Regions from separate parts of the Agrobacterium sp. 22-214-1 genome, predicted to be linked through region 1. Evidence: predicted binding sites of a transcription regulator. Region 1 holds the regulator's gene; the other holds the start of a gene.
The links. The regulator HrcA, encoded in region 1, represses chaperone genes, less so after heat shock. The targets are predictions, from matches to a motif close to GTTAGCACTCNCNNNNNGNGAGTGCTAAC.

Region 1 (5,272 bases):
CAGCTTGCCCAGAAGGACCGGCTCGACCCGGCCATGCGGGCTTTCGTCGACAATCTGGAACTTCTGGCGAAACGCGACTTCGCCTCCTTGAAAAAAATCTGCGGTGTCGATGAGGAAGACCTCCTCGACATGCTGGCGGAAATCCGCACGCTCAACCCCCGCCCCGGCGCGGGTTACGATTCGATGGTTTCGGAGACCATCGTTCCCGATATTATCGTTCGTCCCTCCTCCACCGGCGGCTGGCTGGTGGAAATCAATCCCGAGACCCTGCCGCGCGTGCTCATCAACCAGAGTTATTTCGCCGAGGTGTCGAAACATAAGGCGCGTGCAGGCGAGGATCAGGATTTCCTGACTGAGTGCATGCAGACGGCGCATTGGCTGACCCGCAGCCTCGACCAGCGAGCCCGGACGATCATGAAGGTGGCGACGGAAATCGTGCGCCAGCAGGATGCCTTTCTCGTCAATGGCGTGGATCATCTGCGCCCGCTGAACCTCAAGACGGTGGCCGACGCCATCAAGATGCACGAATCCACCGTCAGCCGGGTGACATCGAAAAAATACATGCTAACGCCGCGCGGTCTGTTCGAGCTGAAATATTTCTTCAGCGTGTCGATCAGCGCCGTGGAAGGCGGAGACAGCCATTCGGCGGAAGCGGTGCGCCACCGCATCAAGGCCATGATCTCGCAGGAGGCCGCCGAGGCGGTTCTTTCAGACGACGATATCGTCGACAACCTGAAAAAGAGCGGCATCGATATCGCCCGCCGCACTGTCGCCAAATATCGCGAGGCGATGAACATCCCCTCCTCCGTGCAAAGGCGTCGGGAAAAGAAGGCGCTGGCCAAGCTATCCGCCTTCTGAGCGGTGGCCGCGATCACGTTTATGGCGGTTTTTTGCCGCACCATTGACTCTTGCCACGGCAAGGGCTAGAAGCCCGCCGCACACGTAAGCAAGGTCATTTGTAACGGATTCATCTCCACCGTCCATGGGCGTAAAATTCGAATGAGGGCTTTTTAAGGTCTTCGAAACGCTTGGATGCGCGCGCGGCTTGACGTAAGCTGGTACTCGCAAATCACTACAAAAAGGAAAATTTCCATGAGTGTGCGTGTATCTGGTAAACATATGGAGATCGGTGAATCTTTCCGTCAGCGGATCGAGGACAATATAGGTCTGGCGGTTACCAAATACTTCGATGGGGGGTATTCAGGCCAGGTGACCGTGGAGAAGTCCGGATCGCGTTTTGCCGCGGACTGCAAGCTGCATCTCGATACCGGCGTTGTATTGCATGCGGCGGGTCAGGCAAATGATCCGCAGGCGAGCTTCGATGCCGCCGCAGAGCGGATCGAGAAGCGCCTGCGCCGCTACAAGCGCAAGCTTAAGGACCACCACAATGGTGCGAATGGCGTGTCGCAGGAAATCGCCTATACGGTGATGGATGCTATTCCCGATGAGGACCACGAGGTTCCCGAAGATTACGCACCCACCATCGTAGCGGAGAGTTCGAAACAGATTAAGACAATGTCCGTCGCCAGCGCCGTGATGGCGCTCGACATGACGGACGAACCGGTTCTGCTGTTCCGCAGCCCGGGCAAGGAATATCTCAACATCGTTTACCGGCGTCATGACGGCAATATTGGCTGGATCGACGCGGAAACGATCAAGAGCTGAACAGTCTGACAAGACGTGGGAGGCAGAGCGCGAAAGCGTAGCTGCCTCCTGCATCGTCTCGATGGCATGAAGGAAAAAGAGAATGGCGTTGGCAGATTTGCTGCAACAAGATGCGATTATTCCCGCCCTCAAGGTGAATTCCAAAAAGCAGTTGCTTCAGGAGCTGGCCGCAAAGGCAGCCAGAATTACCGGAGTCTCGGAACGGGAAGTTTTCGACGTCATCCTCCAGCGTGAGAAACTCGGCTCCACCGGTGTGGGCCACGGCATCGCCATTCCGCATGGCAAGCTCAACAGCATCCATCAGATCACCGGCGTATTCGCACGCCTTGAAACACCGGTCGATTTCGAAGCGCTGGACGACCAGCCCGTCGATCTGGTTTTCCTGCTGCTCGCGCCCGAGGGCGCCGGCGCGGATCACCTGAAGGCGTTGTCCAGAATTGCACGCGCCCTGCGCGACCCTGAACTGGTCGCCAAGCTGCGCGCCACCGATTCCGACACCGCAATCTACGCTTTCCTCAATCAGGAGCAGGCGACAGCGGCCTGATCGCGGGCTAACTCCCTCAGTTTAACGGCAATAAAAAACGCGCCCTGAAGGCGCGTTTTTTATGACGTAAGGATAGATGCCTTACGCGTCTTTTTCATTGAGAGACGAGGTGCCCGGCTCGGCCGATGCGGCAACTTCCGCCTTCGGGCCGCCTTTGGCGACGCCGACCATCGCCGGGCGCAGGACGCGGTCGCCAATGGTGAAACCGGCCTGAACCACCTGGAGCACGGTATTGTTGGGAACCGTCGTGTTCGGGATTTCGAACATGGCCTGATGAAAATTCGGGTCGAACTTCTGGCCCTCGGCATCGATCTTCTTGACACCGTGGCGTTCCAGCGTCGACAGCATCGAACGTTCCGTCATCTCGACCCCTTCGATCAGGCCATTGAGACCGGCTTCGCCATTGGTCTTGAGTTCATCCGGAATTGCTTCCAGCGCGCGGCGAAGATTATCCGAAACGGCAAGCATGTCGCGTGCAAAGGCAGCCAGCGAATAGGCCTTGGCGTCCTTGACATCACGCTCGGTGCGGCGGCGAAGATTGTCCATCTCGGCGGCAAGGCGCAGAAATTTATCGCGCAGATCGGCGTTCTCAGCCTTTAGTAACTCCACCGGATCGGGCTCTGCCGTTTCGGCCTGTTCTTCACCTGCCTGAGCAAGATCGACAAACTCTTCCGCGACGTCCGCGTCAGGTCCGGGCTTTTTTGTATCGTCGGTCATGACGTTCTCCAGATTTGAATATGTTGGTTGCGCCCGATATCGAGCTTTGACGGGCAAAAATCAAGGCTTGCGGCGAAAAGCTTGCCGCATTCCCTGACCTTGCCGGTCTGTCCTATCTCTGCTTGCGGGAAAGGCGGGCCATGATCTGCGCCGTATAGTCCACCATCGGCACGATACGGGCGTAATTCAGCCGGGTCGGGCCAATGACACCGACCGCACCCACGACACGATTATCCTCGTCACGATAGGGCGCGACGATCAGCGACGAACCGGACAGCGAAAACAACTTGTTTTCCGAGCCGATGAAAATCCTGACCCCCGAGCCGCTTTCGGCGAGATTGAGGATTTCGATGAGATTTTCCTTGCGCTCCAGGTCGTCGAACAGCAGGCGCACCCGATCGATGTCTTCCTCACCGGCGAGACCTTCAAGCAGGTTGGAGCGACCGCGAACGATGAGACGGCCAAGCTTGCCCTCCTCATTGTCTCCCGCCCATACCGCCAGACCGCGCTCCACAAGGTCCTGCGCCAATATGCCGAGTTCCGATTGCAGTTCCGTCCGCTGCGTCTGGAACTGACCGCGCAACTCATGCAGCGTCTGACCGGAGAGATGGGCATTGATGAAATTCGCCGCTTCGGTCAATTGCGACGAGGAGATGCCGGCCGGCAATTCGATGATGCGGTTTTCGACCTGATTGTGGTCGCCCACCAGCACGGCGAGCGCCTTGGTGGGCTCCAGCCTTATGAATTCGACATGCTTGAGGATGACGTCGTTCTTCGCCGTCAATACGAGGCCCGCGCCGCGCGACATGCCGGACAGCATGCGGCTCGCCTCCGTCAAAAGCCCTTCCAGCGACTGTTCGTGGCCGGCGACCGGCCCGATCTGACGGTCGATAGTCGCCCTTTCCTCGGCGGGCAGATCACCCACCTGCATAAAAGCGTCAACAAAGAAACGCAGCCCCGTCTGGGTCGGCAGGCGACCGGCGCTGATATGCGGCGAATAGATGAGGCCGAGCTCTTCGAGATCGCTCATGACATTGCGGACGGAGGCAGGTGAAAGCGACATCGGCAACAGCCGCGACAGGCTGCGCGATCCGAGCGGCTCACCCGTATCGAGATAACCTTCGACGATGCGCCGGAAAATTTCCCGAGACCGTTCATCCAGCAGCGATGCCTGATCTTTTGATAGCGGTGCGGAAAAACCCATTTCGTCCGTTCTTTGTCGTTCAAACCAGCTCGCATCAATATAATGCGTTGCAACGCCGCGGCAAAATGGAAATTGGCTTTGCAAAAGCCCGGACCTCGCCTTAGAAGGCAGGGACCAACATGGAGAGTGGATCATATGCGGCCTTCAGGCAGAAAAACCGACCAGATGCGCAAGGTTTCCTTCGAGCGCAATTTCTCGAAACATGCCGAAGGTTCCTGTCTCGTGAAATTCGGCGACACGCATGTGCTCGTTACCGCCAGCCTTGAAGAAAAGACCCCACCGTGGCTGCGCAACAGCGGCAAGGGCTGGGTCACCGCCGAATACGGCATGCTACCGCGTTCCACCCATGAACGCATGAAGCGCGAGGCTGCCTCCGGCAAGCAGGGCGGACGCACACAGGAAATCCAGCGCCTCATCGGCCGTTCGTTGCGCGCGGTCGTTGATCTGCAGGCACTTGGCGAGCGCCAGATCAGCATCGACTGCGATGTCATTCAGGCCGATGGCGGCACCCGCACCGCCTCCATCACCGGCGCATGGATTGCCCTGCATGATTGCCTGAAATGGATGGAAACCCGTAACATGATCAAGGTCGAGAAGGTTCTAAAGGACCATATCGCCGCGATCTCCTGCGGCATCTTCGCCAACCAGCCGGTGATCGATCTCGATTACCTCGAGGATTCCTCCGCCGAGACCGACGCTAATTTCGTCATCACCGGCTCCGGCGGCATCGTCGAGGTTCAGGGCACGGCGGAAGGCGCGCCCTTCTCCGAGGAAGAATTCCTGACGCTGCTCGGTCTTGCCAAGGCCGGTTGCAGCGAACTGGTTGCCCTTCAGAAACGGGCAATCGCCTGAGCCGACAGGAAAGCACCATGCGCAAGCTCGATACCAGAACGATCGTCGTCGCCAGCCACAACAAGGGCAAGATCGCCGAAATCGCCGATCTGATCGGGCCTTTCGGCTTCTCCGCCAAATCGGCGGCGGAACTGAACTTCGAAGAGCCGGATGAGACGGGTACGACCTTCGAGGAAAATGCTGCCATCAAGGCGCTTGCCTCCGCTAAGGCATCGGGTCTTCCGGCTTTGTCCGACGATTCCGGTCTGGTCATCGATGCACTGGATGGTGCGCCGGGTGTCTATACCGCC
Region 2 (5,272 bases), 380 kb from region 1:
CGCCGAGCGCTGCGAAAATTCCCGGTCGAAGGGATATTCGATGACGGAGCGGAAACCGATGGCCTCAAGGATGCGCGCCTTCAGCGGCGCGGGCGTGAGGCGAAAGACCGGCGTATCGGGACGGAAGACGGAACGGGGATGCGGCTCGAAAGTCAGCACCAGCGCGGGAACGCCGCGGGCTTCCGCCAGCTCCAGGGCACGATCCAGCACAGCCCGGTGGCCGCGATGCACGCCGTCGAAATTGCCGATGGCGATGACGCCGCCGCGAAGAGCTTCCGGCAGCGGCTCCTTTTTTTCATTGCGGTGAAAGACGGTCATGGCAATCGATCCATTCCTGCGCCAGCTATTCCTCAGGCAAGACGTCCTCAGGCGAGACGGGGCATCCACCAGCCGGGAGCAGCACCCTGCCCCTTGAGATAGGCGTTGAGAAGCGCCTCGTCCGTCTGGCCGTTCAGCGTATATTCGGCGGCGTGAATGCCGCCGCTGATATAAAGAAGGTTGAGACCGCTCGCAATCGCGCCCTTCACATCCGTCGGCATGCCGTCGCCGATGGCAAGCACGCGATCCTTGGCGAAGGCGCCGCGCACTTCTTTGGCCGCCGCAAGGCAGGCTTCATAGATCGGCGCATGCGGCTTGCCGGCAATGCGGACCTCGCCGCCGAGCTGTTCGTAATAAGCGGCCATGGCGCCGGCGCAGGGAATGATGCGCTCGCCGCGCTCCACCACCAGATCGGGATTGGCGCAGATCATCGGCACGTTGCGGGCAATGAAGCCCTTGAGCATTTCGGTATAATCCTCGGGCGTTTCCGTCTCGTCGTCAAAGAAACCGGTGCAGACCACGGACTGCGCTTCCGCCTCGCCGACGCGCTCGACATCGAGACCGTCCAGCAGCGGCAGATCCCGCTCCGGGCCGAGCAGGAAGACTTTTTTCGGACCTTCCGCGATCAGGCCGCGGGTGACGTCACCGGACGTGATGATACGGTCATAGGCTTCATCCGGCACGCCGAGAACGCGAAGCTGGGCGATGACGCCGGGAGCGGGGCGCGGCGAATTGGTGATGAGCACCACCGTCTTGCCGGCCTTGCGCGCTTCCCGCAGCGCAACCGCCGCATCCGGAAAGGCGCTGACGCCATTGTGCAGCACGCCCCAGACATCCGAAAGAATAACGTCGAACCCAGCCGTGATTTCGCCGAGAGTGAGAATGCGATGGGCCATGAGATGCTTTCCGGATGCGAGAAGAGGGTGTGCGTGACATCGCAAAGCGGAACGCCGATGGCAAGGAAAAAAGCGCCGCCAGACCGGTCTTTGGCCCGCCTGACGCAGCATGAACACAAATGCCCCTTAGATGCGATGCGGCCGGAACGCACGAAAAGAATGTCGTCGCCGCGCCCGTCCGCGCATGGGAAATTTCTGTCATGGAACGCTGATAACCATAAGCCATGAAATTTTTCAGACAGGGCGTTCTTGACTCCGGCAGAAGCCCTCCTTATCTCGGTTCCGCTGGCACTCGATAAAGGAGAGTGCTAACACCCATCAGGCGAGTTCCAAAAGCTCGCGCAGTCATTTGATCGAGGGATTAGACAATGACAAGCACCAATTTCCGCCCGCTTCACGATCGCGTCGTCGTTCGTCGCGTTGAGTCCGAAGAAAAGACCAAGGGCGGCATCATCATTCCCGATACCGCCAAGGAAAAGCCGCAGGAAGGCGAAATCGTCGCCGTCGGTTCCGGCGCACGTGACGAGGCCGGCAAGGTCGTCGCTCTCGACGTCAAGGTTGGCGATCGCGTTCTGTTCGGCAAGTGGTCGGGCACCGAAGTCAAGCTCAACGGCGAAGACCTTCTGATCATGAAGGAAGCCGACATCATGGGCATCATCGGCTGATTTCAGCCGACCCATCGTTTCCTTAAATTTCAAGCCGGACCCGGTCCGGCCATTCGAAACCAGGAGTTTTGAAAATGGCAGCCAAAGAAGTAAAATTCGGCCGCACAGCACGCGAAAAGATGCTCAAGGGCGTCGACGTTCTTGCTGATGCAGTAAAGGTCACCCTCGGCCCGAAGGGTCGTAACGTCGTTATCGACAAGTCCTTCGGCGCTCCGCGCATCACCAAGGACGGCGTTTCCGTCGCCAAGGAAATCGAACTGGAAGACAAGTTCGAGAACATGGGCGCACAGCTCGTTCGCGAAGTCGCCTCCAAGACCAACGACATCGCCGGTGACGGCACCACCACCGCGACCGTTCTGGCCCAGGCCATCGTTCGCGAAGGTTCCAAGGCAGTTGCTGCCGGCATGAACCCGATGGACCTGAAGCGCGGTATCGATCTGGCCGTTGCTGAAGTCGTCAAGGACCTTCAGGCCAAGGCCAAGAAGATCAACACGTCCGAAGAAGTTGCGCAGGTCGGCACGATCTCCGCAAACGGCGAGCGTCAGATCGGTCTCGACATTGCTGAAGCAATGCAGAAGGTCGGCAACGAAGGCGTCATCACCGTTGAAGAAGCCAAGACCGCCGAAACCGAACTCGAAGTCGTCGAAGGCATGCAGTTCGACCGCGGCTACCTGTCGCCCTACTTCGTGACCAACCCGGAAAAGATGGTTGCGGACCTCGAAGACGCATACATCCTCCTGCACGAAAAGAAGCTCTCGAACCTTCAGGCCATGCTGCCGGTTCTCGAAGCCGTCGTTCAGACCGGCAAGCCGCTCGTCATCATCGCTGAAGACGTCGAAGGCGAAGCTCTTGCAACGCTCGTCGTCAACAAGCTGCGTGGCGGCCTCAAGATCGCTGCCGTCAAGGCTCCTGGCTTCGGCGACCGCCGCAAGGCCATGCTGGAAGACATCGCCATCCTGACCGGTGGTACCGTCATTTCCGAAGACCTCGGCATCAAGCTCGAAAACGTTACCCTCGACATGCTCGGCAAGTCGAAGAAGGTTTCGATCTCCAAGGAAAACACCACGATCGTTGACGGCGCCGGCCAGAAGTCCGACATCGAAGGCCGTGTTGCCCAGATCAAGGCCCAGATCGAAGAAACCACCTCCGACTACGACCGCGAAAAGCTGCAGGAACGTCTTGCCAAGCTCGCTGGCGGCGTTGCCGTTATCCGCGTCGGCGGTTCGACGGAAGTCGAAGTGAAGGAAAAGAAGGACCGCATCGACGACGCTCTCAACGCGACGCGCGCTGCCGTTCAGGAAGGCATCGTACCGGGCGGCGGCGTTGCCCTGCTGCGTTCCTCCACGAAGATCACCGCCAAGGGTGCAAACGACGACCAGGAAGCTGGCATCAACATCGTGCGCAAGGCTCTGCAGGCTCTGGTTCGCCAGATCGCAGAAAACGCTGGTGACGAAGCTTCCATCGTTGTTGGCAAGATCCTCGACAAGAATGAAGACAACTACGGCTACAACGCCCAGACCGGCGAATATGGCGACCTGATCCAGCTCGGCATCGTCGACCCGGTCAAGGTTGTTCGTACGGCTCTGCAGAACGCAGCTTCGGTTGCTTCGCTGCTGATCACCACCGAAGCCATGATCGCCGAGCTTCCGAAGAAGGAAGCTGCAATGCCGGCAATGCCGGGCGGCGGCATGGGCGGCATGGACTTCTAATCAGTCCTGTCACCGGAATAAGGAAAGGGCGGTCTTCGGACCGCCCTTTTTCTTTGCCGCCCATGCGTGATTGATGGAAGGCGGCGCATCTTATCGGCGTCATCCTTGGGACAGGCCCACTGCTGTCCGGTTTAAATTTCTCGAAGAAGTCAGGTGTCATTGGTTCTATTATTTTCGGGCATGCCGTGCCAAAGCCAATCACGCCGACGTCATCCTCGGGCCTGTCCCGAGGATCTGCAACCGATTGATTTTATTCGACGTGATTAGATCCTCGGCACAGGGCCGAGGATGACGTCGAGGGAATGTTGACCGTCCATTACTGTCTTTAAAAAGGCTGCTGGCCATCCGGAATTTAAATCGGACGGCAGTGGGACAGGCCCAAGGATGACGTCAGCGCTCTCGCGAGAGATGCTTCATGAAAATCAACAGGTTGCATAATTCTGAAGGCCGAAAGCGGAAAGGTTCGTGTATTGTCCCGTTTTGGAACAGGCATGATTTTATCCGGCTATTTTTTGCAGCCCTATGCAATAATAGGGCACATTCAAGAGCGAATCACCACCCCATACGGGGCCGATTTCCACTCGGACCGGCTTATAAGTGCGCTATTTAGTTGTGCTTTTTCGCATATCTCGCGATATTGAAGAAGAAATACATAATATTTTTGATTTTCTCACTGGCTGGTTGTTGTAGGTAGGGGAAAATAAACTATAAGTCACCCCCCGTAAGGGTTCCGCGACGGGGCGGCCAGCATCGAAGGGGTTTCGATGCCTGGCAAATACGTTCGACTGCGGGTGGCGGTAAAGGTTCAACCTGGCAGTGGCGCTTGAAGTGGCGGCGCTGGCACGTGTTCATGCGGGGGCGCGATTTGTTTGAAATATCAAGACGCAACGATGCTCTGCCTGCGGCGGTAACGACCACGCCCGATCCCCGGACCCTGTCGCATTTCTTCATGTCGGAGGAGTGGAGCAGCGATCTTTCCAGTGGTGTCATCCGGCTCGGCGAACACGCATCATTCATGCACGGCCTGCCGCCGGGCGAGTGCGGATTGCTCAGCCTTGTCCGCTGTTACGACCGCGCTGACCACGCCCGCGTTCTGGAACTTTTCGAGCAGGTTTCCACCGCACCCTCACGTTTCTGTTTTTCAACCGGCCTCTCCATCTTGCCGGCGATGCGGCAGCCGGTCATCTGCATGGGTGAATCATCCGGCTTCGAAGACGGCCAGCAAGGGCGCATATCAGGGCTTTTCCTGTTTCCGCGTCTTGAGGATATTCGCTTCGCCGCCTAAGGTTTTTTGCAGCGATGCCATCCACCGTTCACAAAATGAAGACAATTTGTCTTCTGTTGTTCATCTTTATGGATGAGTGATTTTCCGACATTGATGTCTCCAGACATTGCCCTGCAGATCAACCGGCAACACGCCGATCAATTACCGGAGATATCCATGTCCAGCAGCCAGAACGTTCTCGTTCTCATCGCCCGCATTCTGCTTTCCTTCATCTTCATTACTTCGGGCTTCAGCAAGCTCGTCGATCCGGCCGGCACGGCCGGCATGATCACCGGCGCCGGCCTGCCCGCCGCAACCGCGCTTGCCTATGTCGCAGGCCTGTTCGAACTCGTTGCCGGTCTTGCCATTCTCGCTGGTTTCCAGACCAAAATCGCCGCCTGGGCGCTTGCCGTCTTCTGC

Region 2: a site for HrcA is predicted at 1,499-1,527, ahead of groES (co-chaperone GroES). Genes of this name have one in related genera too.

What each region holds. Positions count from the first base shown of each region.
Region 1 covers NZ_JBNWCK010000001.1:1,688,360-1,693,631, forward strand. Annotated here, with positions in the region: gene rpoN (RNA polymerase factor sigma-54) at 1-858, shown strand, start outside; gene hpf (ribosome hibernation-promoting factor, HPF/YfiA family) at 1,093-1,665, shown strand; gene ptsN (PTS IIA-like nitrogen regulatory protein PtsN) at 1,748-2,209, shown strand; gene grpE (nucleotide exchange factor GrpE) at 2,291-2,926, opposite strand; gene hrcA (heat-inducible transcriptional repressor HrcA) at 3,039-4,130, opposite strand; gene rph (ribonuclease PH) at 4,266-4,982, shown strand; gene rdgB (RdgB/HAM1 family non-canonical purine NTP pyrophosphatase) at 5,000-5,272, shown strand, end outside.
Region 2 covers NZ_JBNWCK010000001.1:1,303,400-1,308,671, forward strand. Annotated here, with positions in the region: gene ACQZ5G_RS06605 (bifunctional riboflavin kinase/FAD synthetase) at 1-318, opposite strand, end outside; gene ACQZ5G_RS06610 (TIGR01459 family HAD-type hydrolase) at 366-1,214, opposite strand; gene groES (co-chaperone GroES) at 1,583-1,879, shown strand; gene groL (chaperonin GroEL) at 1,954-3,588, shown strand; gene ACQZ5G_RS06625 (hypothetical protein) at 4,439-4,873, shown strand; gene ACQZ5G_RS06630 (DoxX family protein) at 5,030-5,272, shown strand, end outside.